DNA from 4 places in the Blastococcus sp. TML/C7B genome. Region 3 is predicted to be linked to each of the others. Evidence: riboswitches for the same ligand, from Rfam matches in the RefSeq annotation. Region 3 holds a riboswitch; each other region holds the start of a gene.
The links. A riboswitch is a leader RNA that binds a small molecule or an ion and turns the genes downstream of it on or off. The one in region 3 is predicted to bind cyclic di-AMP.
Positions count from the first base shown of each region.

Region 1: another riboswitch for cyclic di-AMP. It lies ahead of JKP76_RS11350 (C40 family peptidase); the one in region 3 lies ahead of JKP76_RS22980 (transglycosylase family protein).
Region 2: another riboswitch for cyclic di-AMP. It lies ahead of JKP76_RS21700 (hypothetical protein); the one in region 3 lies ahead of JKP76_RS22980 (transglycosylase family protein).
Region 4: another riboswitch for cyclic di-AMP. It lies ahead of JKP76_RS13620 (hypothetical protein); the one in region 3 lies ahead of JKP76_RS22980 (transglycosylase family protein).

Region 1 covers NZ_JAEOAA010000001.1:2,348,046-2,355,301, reverse strand. Annotated here, with positions in the region: gene JKP76_RS11370 (ATP-binding protein) at 1-213, shown strand, start outside; gene ilvA (threonine ammonia-lyase IlvA) at 251-1,519, shown strand; gene JKP76_RS11360 (D-2-hydroxyacid dehydrogenase family protein) at 1,644-2,597, opposite strand; gene JKP76_RS11355 (hypothetical protein) at 2,701-2,847, opposite strand; cyclic di-AMP (ydaO/yuaA leader) riboswitch at 3,235-3,381, shown strand; gene JKP76_RS11350 (C40 family peptidase) at 3,397-3,909, shown strand; gene JKP76_RS23440 (WhiB family transcriptional regulator) at 4,128-4,469, shown strand; gene JKP76_RS11340 (HAD domain-containing protein) at 4,504-5,025, shown strand; gene JKP76_RS24035 (hypothetical protein) at 5,552-5,701, opposite strand; partial or broken gene JKP76_RS24030 (CocE/NonD family hydrolase) at 5,814-7,100, opposite strand.
Region 2 covers NZ_JAEOAA010000002.1:1,038,303-1,045,558, reverse strand. Annotated here, with positions in the region: gene JKP76_RS17925 (cytochrome c oxidase assembly protein) at 1-204, shown strand, start outside; gene lnt (apolipoprotein N-acyltransferase) at 574-2,169, shown strand; gene ccsB (c-type cytochrome biogenesis protein CcsB) at 2,166-3,143, shown strand; cyclic di-AMP (ydaO/yuaA leader) riboswitch at 3,304-3,449, shown strand; gene JKP76_RS21700 (hypothetical protein) at 3,599-4,045, shown strand; gene JKP76_RS23645 (M23 family metallopeptidase) at 4,042-4,722, shown strand; gene JKP76_RS17905 (M23 family metallopeptidase) at 4,957-6,318, shown strand; gene JKP76_RS17900 (cytochrome c oxidase assembly protein) at 6,456-7,256, opposite strand, start outside.
Region 3 covers NZ_JAEOAA010000001.1:2,532,868-2,540,123, reverse strand. Annotated here, with positions in the region: gene treY (malto-oligosyltrehalose synthase) at 1-67, shown strand, start outside; gene JKP76_RS12315 (MOSC domain-containing protein) at 158-1,030, shown strand; cyclic di-AMP (ydaO/yuaA leader) riboswitch at 1,207-1,353, shown strand; gene JKP76_RS22980 (transglycosylase family protein) at 1,353-1,991, shown strand; partial or broken gene treZ (malto-oligosyltrehalose trehalohydrolase) at 2,124-3,518, shown strand; gene JKP76_RS20995 (DUF3459 domain-containing protein) at 3,595-3,879, shown strand; gene JKP76_RS12300 (dihydrofolate reductase family protein) at 3,929-4,612, shown strand; gene JKP76_RS12295 (hypothetical protein) at 4,664-5,269, opposite strand; gene JKP76_RS12290 (sensor histidine kinase KdpD) at 5,524-7,014, shown strand; gene JKP76_RS12285 (response regulator transcription factor) at 7,011-7,256, shown strand, end outside.
Region 4 covers NZ_JAEOAA010000002.1:126,436-133,691, reverse strand. Annotated here, with positions in the region: gene JKP76_RS13650 (bifunctional 3'-5' exonuclease/DNA polymerase) at 1-173, opposite strand, end outside; gene JKP76_RS13645 (hypothetical protein) at 249-455, shown strand; gene JKP76_RS13640 (DUF1330 domain-containing protein) at 464-826, shown strand; gene JKP76_RS13635 (siderophore-interacting protein) at 862-1,722, shown strand; gene JKP76_RS23520 (NADPH:quinone oxidoreductase family protein) at 1,793-2,764, shown strand; gene JKP76_RS13625 (hypothetical protein) at 2,782-3,087, opposite strand; gene JKP76_RS13620 (hypothetical protein) at 3,188-4,075, opposite strand; cyclic di-AMP (ydaO/yuaA leader) riboswitch at 4,087-4,240, opposite strand; gene JKP76_RS13615 (TetR/AcrR family transcriptional regulator) at 4,394-5,002, opposite strand; gene JKP76_RS13610 (MMPL family transporter) at 5,168-7,256, shown strand, end outside.

The sequences.
Region 1 (7,256 bases), 180 kb from region 3:
TGCCGGGTCAGCGTGCTCGACGACGGCCAGGGCTTCGACTTCGAGCAGGCGACGGCGGCCGAGGGGTCGCCGCTGGACACCGGCCGCGGTCTGGTCCTCATGCAGGCGCTGGTCGACAAGCTCGAGTTCGTCCGGTCCGACGACGGTCGGCACCGCGTGGAGCTGATCAAGCGGCTGCGCACCGAGCCCACCCTGCGACTGCTCCAGCCCTGATCCCGACCCCTGCGCACCGGTGGACGACGATGACGGCGTGAACGCTGTCCACCAGTCCCCCGAGGGGTTCGAGGCGCAGGTGCGCGACGCCGTCCGCCGGCTCGACGGCGTGGCCGAGCGGACGCCGCTGCAGCGCAACGCCCGGCTCTCCGCGCTGACCGGCGCCGACGTCTGGCTGAAGCGCGAGGACCTGCAGGTCGGGCGCTCGTACAAGATCCGCGGCGCGTACACGATGATCTCGGCGCTCGGTCCCGAGCAGCGCTCCGCCGGCGTCGTCTGCGCCAGCGCGGGCAACCACGGGCAGGGCCTGGCCTACGCCTGCCGCGCGCTGCAGGTGCGCGGCCGGGTGTTCGTGCCCGGGACGACGCCGCGGCAGAAGCGCGAGCGGATCGCCGCCCTCGGTGGCGACATGGTCGAGCTGGTCGTGACCGGCGACTCGTACGACGAGGCGGCGGCCGCCGCGGCGGTGTTCGCGGCGACGTCGGGGGCCACGCTGGTGCCGGCCTTCGACTCGCCGGCGACGGTGGCCGGGCAGGCGACCGTCGCCGTGGAGGTGCTCGAGCAGCTGCCCGAACCGCCGGACGTCGTCGTCCTGCCGGTCGGCGGTGGCGGGCTGCTCGCGGGTGCCGGCACCTGGCTGCGCGCCCACTCCCCCACCACCCGGCTCATCGGCGTGGAGCCGGCGGGGGCGGCGAACATGGCCGCGGCGCTGGCCGCCGGTCAGCCGGTCGACCTGCCGGAGATGGACACCTTCGTCGACGGCGCCGCGGTCCGCCGGGCCGGCGCGGTCACCTTCCCGATGGTGCGCGACGCGGGCGCGGAGCTCCTGGCCGTCCCCGAGGGGCAGATCTGCACCGAGATGCTCGACCTGTACCAGACCGACGGGATCATCGCCGAGCCCGCGGGCGCACTGGCGACGGCGGCGCTCAGCGGCGGGCTGATCGACCTGGCGCCGGGCTCCACGGTGGTCTGCGTGCTCTCCGGCGGCAACAACGACGTCAGCCGGTACGCCGAGGTGGTCGAGCGCTCGCTGGTGCACCGCGGGCTCAAGCACTACTTCCTCGTCGAGTTCCCGCAGGAACCCGGCGCGCTGCGCCGCTTCCTCGACGAGGTGCTCGGCCCGGACGACGACATCGTGCGGTTCGAGTACGTCAAGCGCGACAACCGGGAGACCGGCGCCGCGCTGACCGGCATCGAGCTGGGCCGGGTCGAGGGCCTGGCCGAGCTGCTCGAGCGGGTCGAGGCCAGCCCGCTGCGCATCGAGCACCTGCTGCCCGGGTCGACGGCCTACCGCTTCCTGGTCTGACCCGCTCCCCGGCAGGTCGTCCTGCCGGATCTAGTGCTCTGAGTCTGTGGCGACTCAGAGCACTAGGACCGACGGACCGCCCCCCGGGCGGACCCCCTGGCCCGGGTGGGCGGCGTCCGCGGTCCTACGGCTCGAGCACCCGCACGGGCTCGCCGGCCACCCACGCGGCGACGTCCTCCACCGCTTCGCCGTAGAACACCTCGTAGGTGCCACGGGTGACGTAGCCCAGGTGCGGGGTGAGCACGGTGCGCGGGGCCGAGCGCAGCGGGTGGTCCCGGGGCAGCGGCTCGGTGTCGAAGACGTCGAGCCCGGCGCCGGCGATCCGGCCGCCGTGCAGCGCGTCGAGGAGCGCCTGCTGGTCGACGATCGGCCCGCGGCTGGTGTTGACCAGGACGGCGGTCGGCTTCATCCGGCCGAGGTCGTCGGCGCCGATGAGGCCGCGGGTCCGCCGGGACAGCAGCAGGTGGACCGTGACGACGTCGGCGGTGGCGAAGAGCTCGTCGCGCTCCACCCGGCGGACGCCGACCTCCGCGGCCCGCTCGTCGGTGAGGTTCTGGCTCCACGCCACGACGTCCATGCCGAACGCCTGGCCGACGCGGGCGACCCGGCTGCCGAGCCGCCCCAGCCCGACGACGCCGAGCCGGGCGCCGTCCAGGTCGCCGCCGAGGGTCTGCTGCCAGCCCCCGGCCCGGACGGAGGCGTCCTCGCGCGGGATGTGCCGCAGCGTGGCCAGGACCAGCCCCCAGGTGAGCTCGGCGGTGGCTGCCGCCCCCGCACCGGTCCCGCAGACGGTGATGCCCCGCTCGGCGGCCGCGGCGACGTCGATCGCGCGGTTGCGCATGCCCGTGGTCACCAGCAGCCGCAGGTTCGGCAGCCGCTCGAGCAGGTCCCGCTGGAACTCGGTGCGCTCCCGCATGGCGACGACGACGTCGAAGGGCTCCAGCCGCGCGGCGAGCGCCTCGACGTCGGAGACCGAGTCGTGGAACCCGACCACCTGGACCGGCCCCGGCACGCGGGACCAGTCGCAGAAGTCGGCGGCGACGGACTGGTAGTCGTCGAGGACGGCGATGCGGATCACGCCCCCGGTCTACTACACCGCCGTCGCCAGGGGCCCGGCGCCGGACGTGCGACGGCCCCCGACCGGCGGATGCGGTCGGGGGCCGTCGTCGGGCGCCGGTGGGTCAGCGGGGGCGCTTGCCGCCGGCGTTCTTGTTCTGGAAGTCGGCGAGCATCTTCTTGAGCTTCGCCTGGTTCTGCGGCTTGCGCGCTTCCTGGATCACCCGTGCGGCGACCCCGGACGCGATGAGCTTCCGGAGCATTCCGGCCATGTTCGCCTCCTCAGCTGTGGACTGACCCCGTCCCTGCCCCGTGACGGCGGCCGCCAACCCCCGTCGGGATCCCGGTCCACCGGCCGGAGGACGCGATCGGCGCCGAGCCGCGTGAGTGGGCCGCTGCCGTCGGTGACGCCACGCCTCGCACAGAGAAGTAAGCGCCCGATCACGTTCCGCTATGTGGGCGAGAGGTGCCGGCGGGGCCGGACGGCGACCGGCGTGCTGGGGCCGCGAGTCGCCCAACGGGCACCCGGGCGTGGCGGCCGGCCCATCACCCGGACGACGCCGCGGCGCGGTCCGGCAGGGGCCGGTCGATCCACCTAGCGTCGTCGCGGTCCGGCCGAGGCCTTCGACGTCGCCTCCGGCGACACCCGGCCGGACACCGCCGAACCGGCGCCGAACGTCTCGGCGCCGGGCCGGGGACCCACGCGCAGTCCCTGGGGTGAAGCGCGACCGGCTCGACCGGTCCCGCCGGGCGATCTCCCCGCCCGAACCCGTCAGCTAACTCGGTAGGCGGTTGATGGAGAACAGGAGAACGCGTCGTCCATGACGACTACCCGCACGTCCTCGTCCAGCCGCGTCCGCGGGGCGACCCTCGCCCTCCTCACCGGCGCCGGTCTCGCCCTCACCCCCCTGGCCGCCTCGGTCGCCGTCGCCCCGCCCGCCGCCGCTGCGCCCGTGATGTTCTCCGCAGCCCCGGCACCGACGCCGACCACGCAGGCGGCCGTCAACCACGCCCTGGCGCAGCAGGGCAAGCCGTACGTGTACGGCGGCACGGGCCCCGGCGGCTTCGACTGCTCGGGTCTGACCTTCGCGGCCTACAAGGCGGCCGGCGTGCAGCTGCCGCGCACGTCGCGCGCACAGGCGACCGCCGGCGTCGAGGTCCCCTGGTACGCCATGCAGCCGGGTGACCTGATCACGTTCTACGACCCGGTCGGGCACGTGGGGATGGCCATCGGCAACGGGATGATGGTGCACTCGTCGACCTACGGGAAGCCGGTCTCGATCGTGCGGGTCGACTCGGTGCCCGGCTACCACAGCACCCGCCGCGTCGCCTGATCTCCGCAGCTGTCGGCACCGGGCCGGGCCATCACCGGCCCGGTGTCGACACGGCGACATGGCGACCCGTCGACGTGTCCACACAATGCGCCAACCGGACGGTCCGGTTTCGGGTTGATCCGCCGGAGCGCGTCAGATCACGCGCAGATAACGTCAGTGCCAGCCGACGGCCCGTACCGGTCCGTCACCCCCCGCCCCACTTCCCCTGGAGCAGCGCTGTGCCTTCGTCCTACCGCCCCTTCCTGTCCCTGGTCCCCGACGAGACGGTCGACACCCACGACCAGCCGTCGTGGAGCACCCCGTGGACCGAGCCCGTCGCCCCCGACGACGAGTCGTGGCGGCTGTCGGCGCTGTGCGGTGAGACCGACCCGGAGGCGTTCTTCCCGGAGAAGGGCGGCTCGACCCGCGACGCCAAGCGCGTCTGCACCGGCTGCGACGTGCGGGCCGAGTGCCTGGAGTTCGCGCTGCGCAACGACGAGCGCTTCGGCATCTGGGGCGGGCTCTCCGAGCGCGAGCGCCGGCGGCTGCGCGTGGCCCGTCGCGACGCCATCACCGCCTGAGCGGCAGGAGCCCGCGCCGGGTAGGGACGACGAGGTGACGCCTCCTCCCCCGGTGCTGCTGCTCGACGTCGACGGCGTGCTCAACGCCGTCCGGCACGACCTGCCCGTGGGTTGGCGGCGCGGCCGCTTCAACGGCTACGTCCTGTCCTGGGATCCGTCGGTCGTGGCCCGGCTGCGGGCGTTGCACGAGTCCGGCCGGGTGGAGCTGCAGTGGCTGACCACGTGGACCGAGCTCGCCGACGAGCTGCTGGCCGGGCCGCTGGGGCTGCCCCGCGGGCTGCGCACGCACGGCCGCGACGCGCTGCCCACCGGCTTCGGCGGCACGCTCGGCGGCGTCGCCGGCTGGTGGAAGCTGACCGCCGCGCAGGCCGTCGCAGCGGCGGAGCCGGGCCGCCGCATCGTCTGGATCGACGACGACCTCGCCGACCAGGCCGACGACGCGAGCGCGTGGATCAGCGGCCACGGCCAGGTGCTGGTGGTGGCGCCCGCCTACTCCACCGGGCTCACGCACGCCGAGCTGGACCGGGTCGAGCGCTGGCTGGCCGACGGCGGCTGACGCCCGCCGCCCGGCCGCGCCGCAAGACCTGTCCGCCCGCCCGTCGCGGTGCCACTCTGCGCGGTGGACCGCAGGGGGTAACCGTGGATACCGGAACCGAAGCGAACCGAACCCGGCCGACGGGAGGCCGTGTGCTGGTGCTGGCCGCGCCGGCCGGCCCCGCGGAGGCCGACCAAACGCGCGCCTTCTGCGCGTTCCTCGCCACCGCCGGCGTCGAGGCGTGGCTGGAAGTCGCTGACGTCCAACGAGCCCCCGGACCTGCAGCGGCTGCTGGAGGACACCACCGTCTCCTGGGTGCTGGTCGTCGCGTCGACGGCCCTGCCGAGTCGGGAGGTCGACGTCCCGCCCGGCCACTGCCCCGCCCTGGTCCCGGTGGTCCTCCCCGGCGGGCGGGCCGAGGACCTGCCCTGCTGGGCGCGCCCGGAGGGTGGCGCGGTCGTCCCGGTCACCGACTTCAGCGCGGAGGGCGCCGCTCCGCTTCTCGGGCTGCTGCTCCCGCCCGCGTCCCCGAACGGCCACGCACCGATCAGACCGTCGGGAGGGTGATCGACGACGGCGTCGGCCCGCCGGAGCGGATCCGGTGGGTGACCGGTCGGCTGCGCGTGGCCTTCCCGAGCGGCTCGCCGGTGCCGAGGTTGCGGGCGTAGCGCGGGTGCGCCCCACCGGAGACCTGCAGGCGGATCCGGTGGCCGGCGCGGAAGCGGTGCGCGGTGTCGGTCAGGGTGGTCTCGGATCGTCCGCAGCCCCGCGCGCGGCACCTCCCCCGGCGCCGGATCGAGCCGGACCAGCCGGTCGGTCACGTTGATCGAGGCGCCGTTCGGCTGGACGTCGCAGAGCCGCACGAACACGTCGGCGTACGGGTTGTCCGACTCGACGACCAGCCGCACCCGCACCCCGCCCTGGACCTCCACCGGTCGGCGCAACGGCTCGGTGGTGAAGGTGCGGACGTCGGCGCGGGCCTCGAGCGCCCGGTTGTCCCGCTGCCCGGCGCTGTTCGCGAGCACCCGCCCGCCGATCGAGGGCGTCGGATCGGTCGGGTCGTAGGTGAACCGGGTGACCGCGGCCTCGACGGGGGCGTCGTCGACCAGTCGGCCGCCGCCGGCGAGGTGGAAGGTGCGCTCGGTGGCCACCGGGGGCCAGTCGGGCAGCGTCCGCCAGGTGCGGGCGCCGCTGACGTGCACCCGCACCGGCTCGGGCCGCTCGGGTGCCGGCGGAGCGCCGTCCACGGGCAGGTGGATGGCGAGCCAGGCCAGGCTCTCCGGCGTCGTGACCGCGGGGTCGATGCCCAGGTGCGCCCAGGGGCCGAGGGTCAGGGCGACGTCGACGCCGCGCTGCCGCAGGACGCCGTACTGGTACAGCGTCTGCTCGAGGAACCAGTCCTGCCAGCCGCCGATGAGCATCGTGGGCACGGTCGAGGAGTGCACGGCCGGCGTCGCGCGGTACCGGTCCCAGTAGGGGTCGGCGAGGTCGGGGTGGTCCATCCACTCGTCGAACCAGGGCGCCGGGGTGCCGCCGAACCGCTCGGCCAGGCCCTGCAGCGGCAGCTCGCCGAGGAAGGGGGCCAGCCGCCGCTCCGCCGTCGCCAGCCGGACCAGGCCGCGCAGGAAGCCGACCTGCTCCTGGTGGGCGACCAGGTCGGTCCAGATCGCCAGGTTGGTGAGCTGGAAGGCGCCGTCGATCAGCCCGGCCTGGGCGAGGTCGTGCGGGCCGATGTGCAGGACCATGGCCGTGAGCTCGGGCGGCGGGTCGAGCGCCAGCGCCCACTGCGTGTAGCCGAGGTAGCTGGGCCCGAGGGTGGCCAGCCGGCCGTCGAACCAGGGCTGCTCGCGCAGCCACGCGCCGGTGTCCTGGCCGTCGTGCTCCTCGTTGACCACGGGCGTGAAGTCGCCACCGGAGCCGAAGGTGCCGCGCACGCTCTGCAGGACCACGGCGTAACCGCGCTCGGCGTACGGCACCGCCGTGGACACGGCGAACCCGGCTCCACGCCCGTACGGGGAGCGCAGCAGCACCACGGGGTGCGGGCCGGCGGTGGCGGGCAGGTAGACGTCGGCCCGCAGCGCGGCGCCGTCGCGCATCGGGACGTCGACGTCGCCCAGCACCTGGACCGGCGCGAGTGGGGCGGGCAGCTTCCACCGGCGGCCCAGCGCGGCGGCAGCGAGGCGGGCCGGGCGCGGGAGCGGCCGGGGCGAGGGAGGATCGGGCCGGCGCACGGGATCTCCTGGTCAGAGCGG
Region 2 (7,256 bases), on a different contig from region 3:
GTCATGACCGATCAGCTGGCGGCCGGGAACATTGTGTGGGGCTTCGGAGAAGTGCCCAGCGTCATTGCCTTCGTCATCGTCTACCTCCAGTGGAGCCGCTCGGAGGAGACGCTCACGAAGGTGAGCGATCGTCGGGTGGATGTCGAGCTCGAGGCCTACAACGCACGCCTCCGGAGAATGGCTCAGGAGTCGCGCAGTGGATAGTCCCTCTCGACTGTGGTCCGCATATACGGCGGTATGCGCGGGCGGACGGTCGCGACCAGACGACGACGCCCCCGGCTGTGTCGACCGGCGATCAGGCGGTCGGAAGGCTTCCCTACTATCTGGCGTAGGACGTGCCCGTAGAGGCGGAGTCGTAGCGCGTGAGCGCGATGATGCGGCGGGAGGCGACGTGCGATTCCAGGACAGCCGGGTCGGTAGCGAGGCGCGGGTCGTCTGCCGGTACAGCAGAGCGGCGTGCCCGTGACAGGCTCCACGATGGCGCGGGCGTGGTCGCGCCCGCCCGATGGCGGTCGGCCGGCTGCCCGCCGCCGGGCCCACGATGGCCGGGTCGAGGCGGTGGTCTCATGGCCGGTGGCCGCTTTCCTGGCGGCGGGCGGCGGGGTGTGCCTGTGGCTGGCCTTCCCGCCGTACGGACGGTGGCCGCTCGCTGTGGGTGGCCCCTTCGCCCTCGCTCTGGCGACGCGCGGCCGTAGTGCACGGTTGGGCGCCGCGCTGGGGATGCTGCTCGGCTCCAGCTTCTTGTTCCCGTTGCTGAACTGGACCGGCGTCTTCGTCGGCGATCTTCCCTGGCTGGCGCTATCAACTTTCCAAGCCGTCTTCTACGCCGCCTTGGGGGGCGTATCGGCCCTGGTCGGTCGGCTTCCGGCGGCTCCGGTCTGGATGGCGGCGTTGTGGGTGGGGCAGGAGGCAGCCCGTTCCCGCATCCCGTTCGGGGGCTTTCCGTGGGGACGACTTGGGTTCAGTCAGGCCGACGGGCCGATGGGTTCTTTCGCCGCGTACGGCGGCGTGTCGCTGGTGACCTTCGCCGTGGCGCTCACCGGCACGCTGCTCGCCTGCGCCATCTGGCGCTCCTTGCTCTGGCGACGTGAACGCCGAGCCGGCCAGGCTCGCGCCGTCGCGTTGCTCGTCGCCGCAGCGTTACTCGTCCCGGTGGTCGGGGCGCTTGCCTGGCTACCGCTGCCCGGGTCCAGCCTGACGGCCGGCGGGCCGACGGCCACGGTCGCTGTTGTCCAGGGCAATGTGCCCCGGGCCGGCCTGGACTTCAACGCCCAACGTCGCGCAGTCCTCGACAACCACGTCCAGCAGACACTGGCGCTGGCCGACAAGGTGGCTGGCGGTGCGGCCTTGCAGCCGGACCTCGTGATCTGGCCGGAGAACTCCTCCGACATTGATCCTTACAAGAACCCGGACGCGGCAGCCGCCATCGACCGAGCGGCGCGCGCAGTAGGCGTGCCGATCCTGATCGGTGCCGTCCTGGACGGGCCCGGGGAGAAGCTGACGAACGTCGGTGTGGTCTGGGATCCGGTGGAGGGTCCTGGCGAGCGCTACGCAAAGCGGCATCCCGTGCCGTTCGGCGAGTACATGCCGGCCCGCTCGTTCTTCCGGCTGTTCAGCGATCAGGTCGATCGCCTGCGTCGGGACTTCGTCGCGGGGGACGAGCCCGGCGTGCTGGACGTCGGGGGAGTGCGGATCGGAGACCTCATCTGTTTCGAGGTGGCCTACGACGGACTGGTGTCCGACGTCGTGGACGGCGGCGCCTCGCTCCTGGTGGTGCAGACCAACAACGCGACGTTCGGCTACACCGCCGAGAGCGAGCAGCAGTTAGCGATGAGCCGCCTGCGTGCCATCGAGCACGGCCGGACGGTCATCGTCGCTGCAACGAGCGGGATCTCCGCGATCGTCGCACCCGACGGCACTGTCGTCGACCGGTCCGAACTCTTCACGCCCTATCTCTTCAGCGGCGCCATCGCCCTGCGGCAGAACACCACCCTGGCGAGCCAAATCGGCGCGGGCGCCGAGTGGGCGGCCACCGCCACGGGCCTGGCCGCGCTGCTCGCTGCCGTCGTGCTCCGCCGACGTGAGCCACCTCGGTCGAACGTGCCTTCGAGCGCTCGCGACGTGACCGTGCCACGCAATGTCCACACCCACCAGCAAGGAGCCCGATGACATCCGACCAGTTCTCTGCCCTGTCCGACTCCCTCTTCAGCGCCTCGATCATCATCTATGCCCTCGCGGCGCTCGCCTTCTGCGGCGAGCTCGCGTTCGGAAGGCGCGCCTCCCGGCCGAGTCAAGAGCTGGTCACCGTCGGCGTGGGCACTTCCCTGCCCTCCCCGGAGGACGGAGCCCAGCCGCTGGCGGCGACGTCCGGCGCGGCCGGTCGCCGCTGGGGGCTCCTGGGCGTTGGGCTCACGGGTGCCGGCGCCCTCGCCAATGCCGGTGTGCTCGTCGCCCGCAGCGCGGCGACCGGACGAGTGCCATGGGGGAACATGTACGAGTTCGCAACTGCCTCCGTACTCGCCGGCGTCATTGCCTACCTCGTGTTCGCACTTCGGGCCCCGGCGGTGCGACGCATCGGAGCCTTCGTGCTCGGGCCCGTGGTGCTCGGGCTGGTTCTCATCGGGCTCTACCTCTATGCGGAATCCGGTCCCCTGATCGCCGCCCTGCGTTCGGACTGGCTGGCCGTGCACGTCTCCGCCGCCATCATCTCGTTCGGCATCTTCATCGTCAGCGCCGTCGCCAGCGCGCTGTACCTGGTCGCGGTCCACCGCGAGAAGACGCTGGGGGACGGCGGCCGCAGGAGCGGGGGGATCGCCGACAAGCTCCCCAACGTGGCCGTGCTCGACCGGGTGGCGCACCGCACCGCGGTCTTCGGTTTCCCCGTCTGGACGTTCGCGGTCATCGCCGGCGCGATCTGGGCGGAGAGCGCCTGGGGGCGGTTCTGGGGATGGGACCCGAAGGAGACCTGGGCCTTCATCTCCTGGGCTCTGTATGCGACCTACCTGCACGCCCGAACCACCGCCGGGTGGCGAGGCCGCCCGGCTGCGTGGGTGAACCTCATCGCCTTCGCGAGCCTCGTCTTCAACCTGCTGTTCGTGAACCTCGTGTCGACCGGTCTGCACTCCTACGGCGGCGTCTCGTGAGCTACGCGCGGCCCTCGGATGTCCTCGGCGCAGGTGTTTGACCGGCAGCTTCCTGGGCCTCCGTTATGCAACCGTGACAACTAAGCAACTTCGTACTACGGTTCCGGGCGGTCCTGCCGAGCTGTGCCTCTCGACCGGAGAGCCTCGGTCGGACCCCGCCTAACTGCCCGTGCCACACGGCCGGGCGGACCGGGGATCCACCGTCCCCCTGGGGTGAATCCCGCGTGCGCGACTGCGAGCACGCGGGTAGGGCGCCTTCCCGCCCGAACCCGTCAGCTAACCCGGTAGGCGGCGAGGAAGAACGGAGATCCGCCGCCTTGGCGACGCTGCACAACCGGTCTGTCCGCACGTCCGTCGTCCCGTCCGTAGTCCACTCCGACCGACCCCGCCGAGACGGTCGAATGGGTCCCTCCGGAGTCGGATCCGCGCTCCTCCGCCACCGCCGCACCGGCTTCGTGGCCGCCACGGCAGCGCTCGTCATCGGCCTGTCGGCCGTGACGGCACTGGCTGCTCCCGCCGATGGGCAGTCGAAGGAGGCCGTCCTGAGTACTGAGGTCGAGAGGATCTCGGGGCTGGTGGCCGCGGCGGAGAAGGATCTGGAGAGATTCACCGTGGAGGCGGAGGCCGCGGCCGACGCCTCCCGCGCCGCGCAGACTGCGCTTGCAGATGCAGAGACGCAAGCCGCTGCCGCTGCCGCTGAGCTGGAGGCGACTCGCGAGGCGGTCGATGCAGCTCGGGACGGTATCGCCGCGCTCGGCCGCGATGCCTTCATGGGTGCCGACCCGCTGGGCGATGCGGCCGTGCTGCTCGACGCGGCCGGCCCTGACGAGGTGCTGGAGAGGGCCGCGATGCTCGACCTCCTGGCGAGGATCGCGCCGAGCGGCTCGAGGGGTTCGAGGTGATCCAGGGGCGACAGGAGCGCGCGGATCGGGCGGCCCAGGCTGCGGTCGCGGAGCGTGATGCGGCGGTTCGTGCCTCGGTCGAGGCGGAGACTGCAGCCCAGGCGCAGCTCGCGGCATCTCAGCATGCGTACGACGTAGCTGCTGGGCAGAAGTTCGCCCTCGACGCGCAGCTCCGCGATGCGGAGATCGAGCTGCTGGGGGCGCAGGGAGTGGCGGATCCGGCTGCCGCACGGGACGAGCAGCAGCGAGGCGAACTGGCGATGGCGCGCGCCGGCACTGCCGCGCTCGTGGCCGGCCGGGTGACCTCCTGCTATGGAAGTCGGTCTGGCGCCACGCACAACGGCGTGGACATCGCCGCTCCCATCGGTACGCCCATCTATGCACCGGATGCCGGAGTGGTGCTGGACGCGGGACCGGCGAACGGCTTCGGCCTCGCCGTCTACATCCAGCACGCGGACGGCACCATCACCGTGTACGGCCACATCAACCAGTACTTCGTGACCGCGGGGCAGACGGTCGCCGCCGGTCAGCAGATCGCCGAGGTAGGCAACCGGGGGCAGTCGACGGGCCCGCACCTGCACATCGAGACCCATCGCGGAGGGCTGTACCAGCAGCGCGTCAATCCGGCGCCGTGGCTGAGTGCTCGCGGCATCACGCTCGGTGGCGGCTGTGGTTGATCCGTAGTGACGTCCGTAGCGACGCGCGCCACCGCATCAACCTGAACCTCCACCTGACGCAGGGCTCATAGGGCAGCGAAGCGGCCCGGCGGGCACTCAGAGTGTGCAGAGGATCACCGAGCGATCAAGAAGTGTGTGGTGAAAGTGCCGCGTGTTGCCGTCGCTACTAACGGTGATAGTGGGACTCTGCTCCGGCTCATACGCACCGCCACCCTCTTCCCCAGGGAGCGAGCCATGCCCGACCACCGTTCCCGCCGGCGCGCCAGCCTGACGGATGCTGGACTGTTGCATCACCGCTGGCGCACAGCGAGCCATCCTGGCCCCCGCCGTCCGCTGCGAGCCGCACTGGTCGTTGTACTGGTAGGCGTTGCCCTCGTCGGCGCCGCGACGCCGAGTCTCGGCGCTCCTGCGCCTACCAATCCCACGGACGGCCAGATCGGTGCCGCGCGGACCGAGCAGGAAACTGCGGCGGCCGAAGTCGGCCGCATCGCCGGCCTGGTCGCGGTCGCCGAGGCCGAGCTCGAACGCGTCGGCATCGAGGCCGAAGCCGCAGGGACCGCCTACATGATCGCCGAGGAGGCGCTCCAGCAGGCGCAGGTCGTGGCTGAGCAGAGGGCGGCCGAACTACAGGCGGCGGCGGCTGCCGTCGCCGTCGCGGAAGCCCGCATCGCCCGGTTCTCCCGCGACAGCTACATGAACGGGGCGACGATCTCCAGGACGGCCGCGCTGTTGAGCTCCGAGGGACCTGGCGAACTGATCCAGCGCGCCGCTCTGCTCGACTACGTCGCAGTCAACGAGGTGGACGTTCTCGGCCAGCTCCAGGTCGCCAAGGTGACTCAGGCCAACGCCGACTCCTCCGCTCGCGCCGCCCGCGACGAGATGGCCGCCGCCGAGGAGACGGCCCAGACCGCCAAGGCGCAAGCCGATGCGCGACTGGGCGCCCAGCAAGGCGCGTTCGCTGAGGTGGCCGCGCAGAAGGCCTCCTACGAGGCGGAACTCCAGGCCGCCCAGATCAAGGTGTTGGAGTTGCAAGGCGCACGGAACGCCTATCAGCAGTGGACGGCTCAGAAGCAGGCAGAGGAGGCCGCCGCCGCTGCCGCAGCAGAACGGTCGGCCCGGGAGGTCGCCGAGGCCGCAGCTGCGGCGCGGCGCAACAGCCCCAGCGACGCCCCCGCTAGCGGGTCGTCCGGCTACACCGCACCCTTCTCCGGACGCGTCACCAGTTGCTTCGGCGCACGCTGGGGAATCTCGCACAACGGGCTGGATGTCGCGTCGCCCATCGGCACTCCGCTGTACGCGCCCATCTCGGGAACCGTCCAGCGTGCTGGGCCGGCCACGGGCTTCGGGCTGGCTGTCTACCTGCTCGGCGACGACGGCGCCGTCTACGTCTACGGGCACATCAACGACTACTTCGTGCGCACCGGGGATCGTGTGGTGGCCGGTGAGCAGATTGCGGAGGTCGGCAACAGAGGCAACTCGACCGGGCCGCACGTACATTTCGAGGTGCACCCGAACGGGGCCATGTACAGCGGAGCCTCGAACCCGGTTGCGTGGCTGAATGCTCGTGGGATCTCGGTCGGCGCCTGCGGGGGCTGACGTCCTCGCAGGCCGCTCCCTGCGAGGACGAGTCCTTGTCTCGAATCTGCTAGTCGGTCTGGAACGGCGCCGCTGCGCTTCACCTGTTCAGATACGCCAAGGCACGGAGGCGGGCGTTGTACTCCGCCAGCTCGGCGTCACCGGTGCGGTCGGCTGCCCGGTCGAGAGCCCTGCCGCGCCGCTCGTCGGAACTGGCCCAGGAGAAGAAGAGCGACCGCCAGTACCAGCACGGTGGGCAGTTCTCCGAAGGCCCAGACGATGCCGCCGGCCTCGCCCTGGTCCCGCAGCGGGTCGATGCCCCACCCGGCCGGGGGCTGGGCGAACGTGTCGACCACAAGCGAGCCGGCCAGCATGATCGCAACGCCGAAGAACGCATGGAACGGCACGGGCAGGAAGAGCTCGAGCATCCGGCCGGGGTGGCTCAGCGTTCGTGGCCAGGGGTCCTGCGCCACGATCGGCCCGAAGAACAGGATCCCGGTGACGACGAAGTGCGCCAGCATCAGCTGGTGTGCCGCGGGGCTGCTCATCAAAGCGTCGAAGAGGGGCGTGAAGTAGACGCCGTAGAGGCTTGCGAGGAACAGCGGAATCGAGAACAGCGGGTGGGCGAGAAACCGGGCCAGGCGGCTGTGCAGCCCGTTGAGGAGCAGTGCCCGCGGGACGCCGGCCGCGCCCCGGCCCCGGGGCAGGGTCCGGAGCGCCAGGGTCACCGGTGCGGCGATCAGGAGCAGTAGCGGCGTGATCAGCGAGAGGATCATGTGCTGGGTCATGTGGACGCTGAGCAGCACCATGCTGTAGCCGTTCAGCCAGGTGCCGGTGACGGCGAACAGCGACGCAGTCCCGGCGAGCCAGGAGAGGGTCCGCCACCAGGGCCACGAGACGCCCGTTCGGCGCAACCGCATGACCGCTGCCAGGTACACCACCAGCGCGACGAGGCTCAG
Region 3 (7,256 bases):
CGTCGGCGGCGTGGCCGCCGACGTGCTGCTCGCCCGGCTGCCCGTCGCCCTGCTCGTCCGGGACTGACCTCCGCGAGATCTGCACACTCGGGGCCTTCAGCGCCCGGAAAGCCACGAGTGTGCAGGTCTCGGGGCCCTCTCGTGGTCTGATGCGCGCGTGCACATCGACGCGCTGTACCGCTTCCCGGTGAAGTCCCTGCTCGGCGAGCAGGTCGAGGAGGTGCGGCTGACCGGGCGCGGCGTGCTCGGCGACCGCGCCTACGCCCTGGTCGACACCACCGACGGGACGGTGGCCAGCGCCAAGCACCCGCGCAAGTGGGGTGCGCTGCTCGGGCTGTCGGCCCGGTTCGCGAGCGAGCCCGAGGCGGGCTCCCCGCTGCCGCCGGTGGTGCTCGCGCTGCCCGACGGCCGCGAGCTGCGCAGCGACGACGCCGGCACCGACTCCGCGCTCTCCGAGCTGCTCGGCCGCCCGGTCCGGTTGACCAGCGAGGTGCCCGAGGGCAGCCGCTTCGAGGAGCAGTGGCCCGACATCGAGGGCCTGGCGCCGGCGGAGTTCATCGAGGGGACGACGCACGCCTACGAGGGCAGCGAGCCGGTCAGCGCCATCGGCCTCGGGATGATGGCGCCGCCCGGCACCTTCTTCGATCTGGCCGCCCTGCACGTGCTCACCCGGGCCACGCTCGAACAGCTCACCGCGCTCGGCGGGGGCAGCGACTTCGACGTCCTCCGCTACCGGCCGAACGTGCTCATCGGGGGCACCGATCCAGGCTTCGCGGAGGACGCGTGGGTCGGCCGCAGCCTGGGCCTCGGCGACTCCGCGCGGGCCGGCGTGAGCATGCTGACGATGCGCTGCGTCATGACGACGCTGGCCCAGGGCGACCTGCCCGAGGACCGCGGCACGCTGCGCACCGTCGCCCGCCACCACCGCCGAGAGATCCCGGGCCTGGGCACCTGGGCGTGCGCCGGCGTCTACGCCGACGTGACCGGCGAGGGCGTCGTCCGCAGCGGTGACCCGGTGACGCTCGCCTGAGACCGGCCGGCGCGGGCGGTAGGTGTGACCGCGCATGTCGAGCTGGCCCCGTTTTCCGGCGTGGCGGCCACGCCACGCCGGAGGCGGGCGACGGATAACGAAACGGTAACTACCGTCCTCCGGGTGCTCCGGCCGTCCGGCCCGGCACCGCGCCGCCCCGCCCAACCCCGTCCGGCGGCGTGCACACGAACAACCCGTGGACGGGGGCGGGGGACCCAGGATCCCGACGCCCACGGCGTCTCGGGGTGAAGCCGCGAGGAGCGGCCGGGCACCGATCGCCCGAACCCGACAGCTCACCCCGCCGGCGGTGCATCGGAGGAACATGTCCACGCACAGCCAGTCGATGACGCCTGCCCGCGGCCTGCGCCGCGGAGCCGTCGTCCTCACCGGGATCGCCGCCGTCTCGCTCGGTGCGCTCAGCACCTCGGCGCAGGCCGCGCAGAACAACTGGGACGCCGTCGCCCAGTGCGAGTCCACCGGCAACTGGAGCATCAACACGGGGAACGGCTTCTACGGGGGCCTCCAGTTCCGGCAGTCCTCGTGGGAGGCCTTCGGCGGTCTCGCCTACGCCCCGCGCGCCGACCTGGCCACCAAGGCGCAGCAGATCGCGGTCGCCGAGGCGCTGCTCGCCGTCCAGGGCCCGGGGGCCTGGGACAACTGCCACGTCCACCTCGACGACCCGATCCAGGGGCAGGCGACGACGCCCGCCCCGGCGCCGGCCGCGCCGCCGGTCCAGCAGGCGCCGGTCCAGCAGGCGCCGGTCCAGCAGCCCTCGGCCGGGAGCTCGACGCCCGCGGCGACCACCGGCAGCTACACGGTCCGGCGGGGCGACACGCTGAGCAAGATCGCCCAGGCGCAGGGCATCGCAGGCGGCTGGCGCGCCCTCTACGCGGCCAACCGGGACCAGCTGCAGAACCCCGACCGGCTCGAGGTCGGCCAGCGGCTCGTGCTCGTCGGCTGACCCGCCACGGGGAGCCCGCCGCCACCCGGCGGGCTCCCCGTCCGCGCACGCGGCGGTTGGCGGCCGCCGGTGCGGGCATGATGCCTCCGGCCGCCACCGCGGCCTTCCCGCGCACGTCCCGGAGGCCCCCGCATGTCCGCACCCGTCGAGTTCGCCGTCTGGGCCCCGCTGCCGGAGCGGGTGCGCGTCCAGGTCGACGGCACCGTCCACGACATGACGCGGGACGACGACGGCTGGTGGCGCGCCGAGGTGGACGCGGGCCCGGAGGCCGACTACGGGTTCCTCCTCGACGAGAACGAGACGCCGCGGCCCGACCCGCGCTCGCGCCGCCAGCCCGCCGGCGTGCACGGGCTCTCCCGGCGCCACGAGCCCGAGGCCTACGCGTGGGGCGACCGCGCCTGGACCGGCCGCCCGCTGGCCGGCGGCGTCGTCTACGAGCTGCACGTCGGCACCTTCACCCCCGAGGGCACGTTCGACGCCGCGATCGGCCGCCTCGGCCACCTGGTCCGGCTGGGGGTGGACTTCGTCGAGCTGCTCCCGGTGAACGGCTTCAACGGCACGCACAACTGGGGGTACGACGGCGTCCTCTGGTACGCGGTGCAGGAGGAGTACGGCGGCCCGGCGGCCTACCAGCGGTTCGTGGACGCCTGTCACCAGCAGGGCCTGGGCGTCATCCAGGACGTCGTCTACAACCACCTCGGCCCCTCGGGGAACTACCTGCCCGAGTTCTTCCCGATCTTCGCCGAGGGCGGCGCGAACACGTGGGGCAACTCGATCAACCTCTCCGGCCCGGACTCCGACGAGGTGCGCCGCTACGTCATCGACAACGCGCTGATGTGGCTGCGCGACATGCACGTCGACGGGCTGCGGCTGGACGCCGTGCACGCGCTGGTCGACGAGCGCGCCACCCACGTGCTCGAGGAGATGGCCCAGGAGGTCGACAAGCTGTCGGTCGCCCTCGGCCGGCCGCTGACGCTGATCGCGGAGAGCGACCTCAACGACCCGCGCATGGTGACCCCGCGCGTCGCCGGCGGCATCGGCCTGACCGCGCAGTGGAGCGACGACTTCCACCACGCGCTGCACTCGACGCTGACCGGGGAGGGCCAGGGCTACTACTCCGACTTCGCCGAGGCCGGCGTCGCGGGCCTGGCCAAGGTGCTCACCGGCGCGTTCTTCCACGACGGCGCCTGGTCCAGCTTCCGCCGCCGGCACCACGGCCGCCCGGTCGACACCGCGACGCTGCCGGGCTGGAAGTTCCTCGGCTACCTGCAGGACCACGACCAGATCGGCAACCGCGCCGTCGGCGACCGCATCTCGGCGACCCTCTCCCCCGCGATGCTCGCCGTCGGCGCGACCGTCGTGCTCACCAGCCCGTTCACGCCGATGCTCTTCATGGGCGAGGAGTGGGGCGCGAGCACGCCGTGGCAGTTCTTCACCAGCCACCCCGAGCCGGAGCTGGGCAAGGCCACCGCCGAGGGGCGGATCGGCGAGTTCGCCGAGCACGGCTGGGACGCCGACGTCGTCCCCGACCCGCAGGACCCGGAGACCTTCACCCGCTCGAAGCTCGACTGGTCGGCAGCCGACCCAGGAACCGCACGACCGGCTGCTCGCCGTCCACCGGTCACTGCTGGCGCTCCGCCGGGCGCACCCCGACCTCGTCGACTCGGACCTGACCGCCGTCGAGGTCGACTGGGACGACGCCGACCGCTGGCTGGTCGTGCACCGCGGCGCGCTGCGCGTGGTGGTCAACCTCGCCGCGGAGCCACGGGAGATCGACCTGGACCGGCCCGCCGACGAGGTCCTGTTCGCCACCGCCGAGCTGCCCGGGGTCGACGGCAGCACGGTCACGATGCCGCCGGAGAGCGCGGCCGTGCTCAGCACCCGCTGACGTGCGCCGGCTGCTGCCCCACCCGGGGTCCGAGCTCGACGACGACGGGTTGGTCGAGGCCTACCGCCTGCCCGGCGGCCGCGCCCTGCGGGTGAACTTCGTGACCTCCCTCGACGGCTCCATCGCGGTCGATGGGAGGAGCGCCGGGCTCGGGTCGCCGGGCGACAAGCGGGTGTTCCGGGTGCTGCGCGCGCTGGCCGACGTGGTGCTGGTCGGCCACGGCACGGCCGCGGAGGAGCAGTACCGCGCCGTGCTGCCGGAGTCGACCGTGGGCCGGCTCCGGTCGGCGCTCGGCCGGCCCGCACCGCTCCCGGTCGCCGTCGTCTCCCGCCGGGCCGCGCTGGACCCGGCGTCCCGGCTGGTCGCCGACGCCGTGGCCCCCACGATCCTGGTCACCTGCGCGTCGGCCGACGCCGGCCGGCGGACCGCCCTGGCGGACGCGGGCGTCGACGTGCTGGTCTGCGGTGACGACGACGTCGACCTGCCGGCCGCGGTCTCCGCGCTCGCCGAGCGGGGCCTGGAGCAGGTCACGTGCGAGGGCGGGCCCCAGCTGCTGCACGCGGCGCTGACCGCCGAGGTCGTCGACGAGCTGGACCTGTCGATCGCCCCCGCGCTGGTGGGCGGTCCCGAGCGCCTGCTGCCCGGCGCGCTGCCGGCGCCCGCCCGGCTCGAACTCCGCCAGGTGCTCGAGGAGGACGGCGTGCTGTTCACCCGGTACGCGGTCGGGAGCTGAGACGCCGCGAGGGCGGGCCGGGAGATCCCGGACCGCCCTCGGCGGACGGACTCACTGCTGGGCGATCACCTGGGTCAGCGTCAGCCCCAGGCTGAACGTCATGTCGTCGCCCTGGACCTGGTTGATCTTCGGGTCGTCCGGCAGGGACACGTCGAGGATCACGCAGTGCGTCGTGTTGGGGGCGAACGTCCACGACGTGAAGGCGGCGGAGACGGCAGCGGGCAGGTCGGCGATCTTGACCGGCCCGCCCAGCTTGGTGTCGGGCTTGTCGTCGCAGTTGGCGTCGTAGGACGGCTGGACGCGGGCGAAGGTGCTGAACTCACCCGTGCCGTCGTTGGTGTCCCCCGCGGCCTTCTCCGCATCGCTGCGCGTGTTTTCGGCGTCCTGCACGCTCACGGTTGCGCTGAGCTTGCCGGGGAGCGCGCTGGCGTTCTTGATCTCGTACGCGTACCGGGCGCTCCCGCCGGGGGCGAGCGACATGTGCTCGTCCCCGGTCCCCACGACGCCGCCACCAACGGTGAGCTCGAACGTCTCGGCACCGGCCTTCTGGCCGGCGACCGTCTGGGTCGAGGAGAAGGCGGCGAAGGTGCCGCTGGCGCCGAAGGCGATGAGGGCGACGCCACCCATGGCGGCGGAGGCGAGGGCGATCTTCTTCATGGGGTGTCTCCTGTCGATGTCCCCGTCGGACGACGGTTCTCGCCGGCAGGCGCTCGGCGAACGATCCGAGACTGCGGTGCACCCCAGGGGCCGGGCATCGTCAGAACTGTTGATCGCGCCGGCAATCGGAACCCCCCAGTAACAGTGGTCCCACCCCATCCCTGTAGCCACTCCAGAGCCGCCGGGAAATGACTGGTCAGCGCCGCGTGTGGTGTCCTGCCCCGGCCGGACGAACCACGGGGGGGGCTCACGTCATGGACTTGCACCGCACGCCCGCTCGCCGCCGACGCAGCGTCGGCGCACCGGCCGGCCGGCTCGCCGCCGTCGGTGCCGCAGCGGCCGCCACGGCCGGTCTCGCCTTCGCCGACCACCGCGCGCAGCACACCCTCCTCGTGGTGATCTCCACGCTGGGGCTCGTCGCCGCCGGCGTGGGCTACCTCCTCCGCTGGCGCATCACGAGCACGGCCGCCACCCGGCAGATCGGTGGGGGGCTGCTGCTCCTCGGGCTGCACCAGCCGGTCGCCATCGCCGTCGCCGCCCTCACCGGCGGAGGATGGCCGGAGCTCGCCCCGACAGCAGGCCTGGGCGTCGTCCTCGTCGCCGGCGGGGTGACGCTCCGGGCCTTCCCCTGCCGCGGGCTGCCGCCGGTGTGGCGCCTCACCCGGCGTGCCGGCGCGTTCCTGGCCGGCGGCGTCCTGGCCCTGCTGGTCCTCGCGGCCTCCCCTGTCCTCCCGCACGCCACGGCCCTCGCCGCCACGCTGGCCGGTGGCTCCTGGCTCGCCGTGGCGCTCGCCGCGTGGCGGAGCGAGCCGCTGGTCGCCTGCGAGCGCGGCCCCTCGCGGGCCGTCGCGGGCATCGCCGCACTGGTCGCCGCGTCCACGGCCGCACGGGTGGTCCCCGCCGCGTGGCCGGCCGCCACCGAACCGGTCCGCGTCGCCGTCGGAGCCGGCCTGGTGGCCGCCGCGGCCCTGGCCGGAGCCGCGGCGCTGCGCCGGCTCGGCGCTGCCCTGGCCGGCCAGGAGCGCTACGTCGCCGGGCTGCTGGAGCAGCTGGCCGGCCACGAGCGCCAGCTGCAGGAGGCCCGCGCCTGCCTGCACGACTCCCGGGCCACGGTCGCCGGGGTGCGCGCCGCCTCCTCTGCCGTCCGGCACCTGGGGCCGGGGCAGGCGGCCCTCCGCGCCGACCTGGAGGAGTCGGTCGCCGCCGAGCTGGCCCGCCTCGAGCGGCTGCTGCGGTTGCCCGGCCGTGCGCCCGCGATCAGCACCGTCGAGCTGGACGACGTGGTCCGCCCGCTGGTGGTGAGCCACCGCGAACGAGGGCTACGGGTCAGCTGGGCCCCGACCGGCGCCGCACCCGTCACGCTCGACGGCGACGCGCTCGCCGTCATCCTGGGCAACCTGCTGGGCAACGCCCTGGCGCACGCTCCCCGGTCCGTGTGCCGGGTGGACGTGACCGTCACCGACCGGCTCACCGTCTCCGTCTCCGACGACGGCCCCGGCCTGTCCGCGGCCGGCCGCGCCACGGCCTTCGAGGCGGGCGTCCGGCGCTCCGGGAGCCCCGGCGAGGGGCTCGGGCTGGCGATCTCCCGCGACCTGGCACGCCGGCACGGCGGGGACCTGGTCGCCGCCGAGACCACCGCGGGAACCTGCTTCGTGCTCACCCTGCCCGCCGTTCCCGCGTCCGCCCCGCCCGTCGTGCCCCACCCCCGCTCGGGCGTCGTCCCCGAGGTGGCTGCGGCCCTGTGACCGGCTCCCCCGTGCTGCTCGTCGACGACCACGCACTCTTCGCCCAGTCCGTGCAGATCGGGCTGCGTGCCGCGGGCATCCCGGCCGATCGGGTGACGGCCCGGACGGCCTCGGGGATCCTCGCCGGGTGCGCGGCGGCCGCGCCCGCGACCGTGCTGCTCGACCTCCGACTCGGGACGGGTGACGACGGCGTGCCGATCGACGGGCTGGACCTGGTCGAGCCGGTCACCGCGACCGGCTGC
Region 4 (7,256 bases), on a different contig from region 3:
AGCAGCGCCGGGTACCAGCGCGTGGTGTCGTCCCAGACCCAGCGCACCGGCTCCGGCCCCGCCTCCCGGGCGGCCACGGCCTCCGGCAGCGCGTCGGCCGGCACCCGGAGGACGCCGTCGTCCGCCCGGAGCTCGACCTCCTCGCCGCGGCGCACGAGGACGATCCGGTTCACCCCCGCAGTCTCCTCGACGGGTACGACTGCGGGGCTCCGCGGCTGACCGAGCCCGCCCGGGGGTAGGGCGTCCCCATGGATGCCGTCTCGATGGGCAAGGCCGGTCTGCAGGGCTGGCGCGCGAGGGTCGCCGACACGGTGGCGACCCCGGTGGCACGACGGTCCCCGCTCACCGACGACCAGGTGCGGGCCGCGGTGGGGGCCGCGTTCTTCGTGCTGTCGGTCGTCTACGTCGTCCAGACGCTGCGGCAGCTGGGGCGTGGGAGGGCCGCCGCCGGTTAACGTTCGGCATGGCTGTCGATCCCCGCGGTGCCGATCTCAAGCGCTACCTGCAGGAGGACCCGGGCGGGCCCGTGGTCATGCTCAACCTGCTCCGCTACGCCGAGGGCGGCCGCGACTCCTACGCGCAGTACGCCGAGGCGCTGCGGACGACGTTCCTGCCCCGCTACGGCGGCGAGATCCTCTACGCCGGCGACGGCTCCACCGCGCTGGTCGCCGAGGCCGGGCAGGACTGGGATGCCGTGCTGCTGATCCGCTACCCGTCCCGCCAGGCGTTCAGCGCGATGGTGGCCGATCCGGAGTACCAGCAGGTCACCGCCCTGCGCACCCGCGCGCTCACCGAGGCGGTGCTGCAGGCCACGACCCCCTGGTGAGGGCACCCTAACCAGCCCCGGACTACCGTTCAGGCATGACCGAGGCACGACAGGCCACCCGCCAGCCCCGCAAGCGCACCCCGCGGGTGGCCGAGGTGCTGCGCACGACGCGCCTCACCCCGCACATGATCCGCGTCGTCCTCGGCGGCGAGGGGCTGGGCGACCTCCCCGCCGGCGAGTTCACCGACCACTACGTGAAGCTCCAGCTGCCCCCGGCCGGCGCCGGCTACACGGCGCCCTACGACGTCGACGAGCTGCGCGCCACCCTGCCGCCGGAGCAGTGGCCGGTCACCCGCACCTACACGGTGCGGGCGTGGGACGCCGAGGCCGGCGAGCTCACCATCGACTTCGTGCACCACGGCGACGTGGGCGTGGCCGGCCCGTGGGCCGCCGCCGCGCAGCCCGGTGACCGCATCCAGTTCATGGGGCCCGGCGGCGCCTACCGCCCGCACCCGGGCGCCGACTGGCACCTGCTCGCCGGGGACGAGGCCGCGCTGCCGGCCATCGCCGCGGCGCTCGAAGGACTGCCCGCCGGCGCGCGGGCCCTGGCCTTCGTCGAGGTCGCCGGCCCCGAGGAGGAGCAGCCCGACCTGACCGTGCCCGCCGGCACCGAGCTGCGCTGGCTGCACCGCGGGGACGGCGAACCGGGCGAGACGCTGGTCGCCGCCGTCCGGGCCGCGGAACTGCCGCCCGGCCGCGGGCACCTGTTCGTGCACGGCGAGGCCCACGCCGTCCGCGAGCTGCGCCGGCACCTGCGCGCCGTGTGCGGCCTCGACGCGGAGTGGACGTCGATCTCCGGCTACTGGCGGCGCGGCGACACCGAGGACGGCTGGCAGTCGACCAAGCAGGAGTGGAACGCGCAGATCGCGGCCGAGGAGGCCCCGGCGCCGGCCTGAGCCGCCCGCCCGGCCGCGGCGGCCGTCTGACAAGCTCGGAGCCCCACCGACCCCCACCGCAGGAGGACCCGTGCGCGCCGCCCAGATCTCCACCCTCGACGGCCCCCGGGCGATCCAGGTCGTCGACGTCCCCGAGCCCGAGGCCGGCGACAAGGTGCTCATCGACGTCCACGTCGCCGGCGTCACCTACCCCGAGGTGCTGCAGAGCCGCGGCGAGTACCAGATGAAGCCCCCGCTGCCCTTCACCCCGGGCAGCGAGGTGGCCGGCGTCGTGCGCTCCGCCCCCGAGGGCAGCGGCTTCACCGCCGGCCAGCGCGTCGCGGCCTTCCCGTCGCTCGGCGGCTTCGCCGAGGTCGTCGCCGCGGCGCCGTCGCTGACCTTCCCGCTCCCGGACGGCGTCAGCTTCGAGCAGGGCGCCGCCCTGCCCATGAACTACCTGACCATGCACTTCGCGCTGCGCCGACGCGGCCAGCTGCGCGAGGGCGAGTCGGTGCTGGTGCACGGCGCCGCCGGCGGGCTCGGCACGGCCGCCGTCCAGCTGGCCAAGGCCTACGGCGCCCGCGTGCTCGCCGTCGTGTCCAGCGACGCCAAGGGCGAGGTCGCCCGCGCCGCCGGCGCCGACGAGGTCGTGCCGGCCGACGGCTTCCGCGACGCGGTCAAGGAGCTGACCGGCGGCAAGGGCGTCGACGTGGTCGTCGACCCGGTCGGCGGCGACCGCTTCACCGACTCGCTGCGCAGCCTGGGCCGCGAGGGCCGGATCCTGGTCCTCGGCTTCACCGGCGGGGAGATCCCCACGGTCAAGGTCAACCGGCTGCTGCTCAACAACGTCTCCGTCGTCGGCGTCGGCTGGGGCGCGTTCTGGTCCGTCGGGGCGCCCGGCTTCCCCAAGGAGCAGTGGGAGGACCTCTACCCGCTGCTCGAGGCCGGGAAGCTCGACCCCGTGCTGGGCAGCGTGCACCCGCTGGAGGACGTCGTCGCCGCCGTCACCGAGCTCGACGAGCGCCGGGCCGCCGGCAAGGTCCTCCTCCGCGTCCGCGGCTGACCGCACCGGCTGCGGCGCTACTCCCCCAGGAGGCGCCGCAGCCGGCGCGCCGGCTCGCGCACCAGCAGGCCGGGCAGGCGCAGTGCGGCGGTCGCGGCGCGCACCCCGAACCGGAGCAGGTCGGGCCACTCGGCGGGCCTGGGCGCGGCCGCCACGGGCCGCTCCCGCACCGGCGGGGGCACCGGCGGCAGCGCGGGCGGCAGCAGCACGTCCATCGCGGCATGGGTGCGGCGCGGGGCGCGCAGCGAGGCGAAGGACGGGATCGGCGGAGCCGCGGGCGACTCCTCGTCGTCGGGGCCCCGTCCACGACCGGTCGTCGTCACGGTGCGCTCCTCCAGCTCGGTCTCCGGGAACGGGCCGCGTGCTCGGAGGAGCCGCCGCCCGGGGCCGTCGACACTAGCGCCGGCCCGCTGGGCGCCGCGCTCAGCGGTAGTTCACGTGCACGTGGTCCATGTGGTTGGCCGTCGCGCCGCCGCGGTTCTCCATGGGCTTCCACGCACCGCCCGGCGTGCTCATCATCCGCTGCTCCCAGATGAGGTACTCCACGCCGAGCTCGCTCCAGTGCGCCACGTGGTAGGCCACGATCGCGTCGCCGAGGGCGCCGTTCGCCATGACCATGTAGTCCACCGCGAGGCCCGAGGGGTGGCCGCCGGGGTCGGTGGCGCTGGGCCGGGTGCCGCCGAGGGTGATCGAGCCCGCCCCCGGGACGTTGCTGACGACGGCGTCCGCGGCGGCCTGCGCCCGCGGCTTGATCGCACCGGCGCTGTTGCTGATCGTCGCGCGGGTGGTGGCGGCGACCGAGCCCGCGGCCCGCGCGACCGCCGCGGCCGGGGCCTGTGCGGCCGGCGCGGGCTTCGCGGCAGCGGCCTGCGCCGCGGCCAGCTCGGCGAGCTCGGCGGCCTGCCGTGCGGCGGCCTCCTCCGCGGCCCGCCGGGCGGCGGCCTCCGCGTCGGCCCGCTGCTGGTCGAGCACCGCCTGGTCGGCGGCGGCCTGGGTGGCCAGCGCGGCGAACTCGGCGTCCTCACGGCTGCTGCGGCTGGCGGCCAGGTCGGCCAGCGGCCCCAGGTCCCGCGCGACGTCGACCGCGCCGGAGCTGCCCTCGATGCCGAGCTGGCGGGCGACGCTGACCGACTCGGTCTGCGCCGCCTCGGCCTGCGCGTCCGGGCCGGGCCCGACGACGAGGTTCACGATGACGGCGCCTGCGGCGGCGACGCCGATGTAGACGGCCGGCCGGCGGGTCGCCGACGGGGGGCGCCGGTGGGCGGCGGGGCGGGTGGACCGGGGTCGTGCGGTGGTGCTGGGGCGCGCCATCCGGCGGCTCTCCGTTCTTCCGATACCGCCTACCGGGTTAGCTGACGGATTCGGGCTCAGAAGTGCCCTACCCGCGGCGGACGGCGGTCCGGCGCGCGATTCACCCCAGTGCTGCGGTGGGTCCCCGGCTCCCCGCGCCCCGGAGGACGACGGCGACTCAGCGGCGCCCGGCGGCTTCCCCGGGTGGGGACGGTGCGACCGACGGACCGCGCCACGGTAGGCAGCGTTACGGTTCCGTGACAATCGGCGACCGGGCCACGCGGGGCCGGGACGGGCCCCCTACCTGGGGCGATGCGCCGGGTGTGAGGTGCGCCGCAGCTATGCGGGGCCCGGGCGTGTCGAGCGCCTCGGCAGCAGCAGTCGCCGCCCGCTCTCGATGAGGTGCTCGCGGAGCTCGGCGTCCTCCAGCGCGGCGGAGCCGGGATCGGCGGCCGGGCCGGGAAGCCCGACGAGGAACAGCGTGGCCGCGACCCGGAGGGCGGGGTCGGGACCGGCGAGCTGGTCGACGATCCGCTGCAGCACGCCCATGAGCGCCGGGTTCTGTTCGAGCAGGTGCCGGACGGCGACGTCGCCCATGAGCACCGACAACCCGCCGCGGTTGCCGATCAGCAGGTCGACGAGGCCGGCGACCAGCAGCTCCACCCGGCCGCGCCGGCTGCGCTCCGCCTCGGCGGCGACGGCCAGCCGCTCCAGCTCGTCGAGCGCGGGCCGCAGGGCGGCCAGGATGATCTCGTCCTTGGAGCGGTAGTGCCAGTAGACGGCCGCCTTGGTGACGCCGAGGGCGTCGGCGATCTTCTGCAGCGAGGTCTCGCTGACGCCGTCCTCGGCGAACAGCCGCAACGCGGCCTGCAGCAGGCGGGCGCGGCCGGCCCCCGCGGTGCGGTCGGTGCCACCCTCCGGAGCCGTGCTGCCCGGTGCTGCGCTCATCGCTCCCCCTCCCGACGTGTGCCATCTCACCTAGCCGATCGGCTAGGGCCAGCCTAGCTGCGCGGTTAGTCTCCTCGGAGCCGGCACGTCGCGTTCACCGACGCCGTCCGAGCCTGCGGACCGGCCCTCCGGCGCCGCGCCCGCCACCCCGATCGAGGAGTTCTCGTGGCCACCCTGCTCTACCGGCTCGGCCGGTTCTCCTTCCGCCGCCGCGGCCTGGTCGCCCTCGTCTGGGCGCTGCTGCTGGCGGTGTTCGGCGCGGGTGCGGCCACGCTGTCCGGGCCGACCTCGGACTCCTTCACCATCCCCGGCGTCGAGTCCATCACGGCCTTCGACACCCTCGAGCAGAAGATGGGCACGGCGGCGGACAACGCCTCGGCCCGCGTCGTCTTCCGCGCCGAGGGCACCGTGGCCGACGACGGGACGCGCAGCGCGATCGAGCAGGCGCTGGCCGAGGTCGCCGAGGCGCCGCACGTGGCATCGGTGACCGACCCGTTCCTGGAGAACGGCGTCTCCGCCGACGGGCGGACCGCGTACGCGCAGGTCGCCTACGACATCCAGACCATCGACGTCTCCGAGACCGACCGCGAGGCGCTGTTCGACGCCGGCCGCAGCGCCGAGAGCGCCGGCCTGCAGGTCGAGTTCGGCGGCGACGCCACCCAGGGCGTGCCCGAGCAGAGCGCCGCCGAGGTGATCGGCCTGCTGGTGGCGGCGCTCGTGCTGGCCCTCACCTTCGGCTCGCTGGTGGCCGCCGGCCTGCCGCTGCTCACCGCGATCATCGGCGTGGCCCTCGGCGTCTCCGGCGTCACGATCGCCACCGGCTTCGTCGAGCTGAGCTCCAGCACCCCGACGCTGGCGCTGATGCTCGGCCTCGCCGTCGCCATCGACTACGCGCTGTTCATCGTGTCGCGCTACCGCCACGAGCTGTTCCTCGGCCGGGAGCCGGAGGAGGCCGCCGGCCGCGCCGTGGGCACCGCGGGCTCCGCCGTGGTCTTCGCCGGCCTCACGGTGGTCATCGCGCTCGCCGCGCTCTCCGTCGTCGGCGTCCCGTTCCTCACCGCGATGGGCCTGGCCGCCGCCGGCACCGTCGCCGTCGCCGTCGTCATCGCGCTCACCCTGCTGCCGGCCGTGCTGGGCTTCGCCGGCCTGCGGATCCTCGGCACGCGCGGCCGCGCCCGCCTCGAGCGCGAGGAGCAGGCCGCGCAGCCGTTCGGCGCGCGCTGGGGCGCCGCCCTGGTCCGCCACCGGCTGGTCGCCCTGCTGGTCACCGCCGGCACGCTGCTCGTCGTCGCCGTCCCGGCGCTGGACCTGGAGCTGGGCCTGCCGGACGAGAGCACCGCCGCGCCGGACAGCACGCAGCGCAAGGCCTACGACCTGGTGAGCGAGGGCTTCGGCCCGGGCTTCAACGGACCGCTGCTGGTGCTGGTCGAGGGCGCCGGGGAGGGCGGCGCCGTCGCCGGGACCGAGCAGGCCCAGGCCGCCATCGCGCAGCTCGACGACGTCGCGGTCGTCGCACCGGCGCAGTTCAACCCGGCGCAGGACACCGCGGTCATGACCGTGATCCCGGCCAGCGGCCCGGCCACGGACGCCACCGAGGAGCTGGTGAGCACCATCCGCGACCTGGCGCCGCAGCTGCGGGCCGACACCGGGGTCTCCCTGGCCGTCACGGGAGTCACCGCGGTGACCCTCGACGTCGCCGACAAGCTCAACGCCGCGATGCTGCCCTACCTGCTCGTCGTCGTCGGGCTGGCGTTCCTGCTCCTCCTGCTGGTGTTCCGCAGCGTCCTGGTGCCGCTCAAGGCCGTGCTGGGCTTCCTGCTGAGCGTCGTCGCCACCTTCGGCGCCGTCGTCGCGATCTTCCAGTGGGGGTGGCTCAGCGGCGTGTTCGGCGTGGAGAGCACCGGGCCGATCATCAGCCTGCTGCCGATCTTCCTCATCGGCGTGCTGTTCGGCCTCGCGATGGACTACGAGGTCTTCCTCGTGACCCGCATGCGGGAGGAGTACGTCCACGGCGCCACGCCGGACGAGGCGGTCGTCGGCGGCATGCGCCACGGCACCCGGGTGGTCACCGCGGCCGCGCTGATCATGATCAGCGTCTTCGCCGGCTTCATCCTGGCCAGCGACACGATCATCAAGACGATGGGTTTCGCCCTGGCCTTCGGGGTCGCGGTCGACGCCTTCCTCGTCCGCATGACGATCGTGCCCGCGGTGCTCTCGCTGCTGGGCCGCTCGGCCTGGCGGCTGCCCCGCTGGC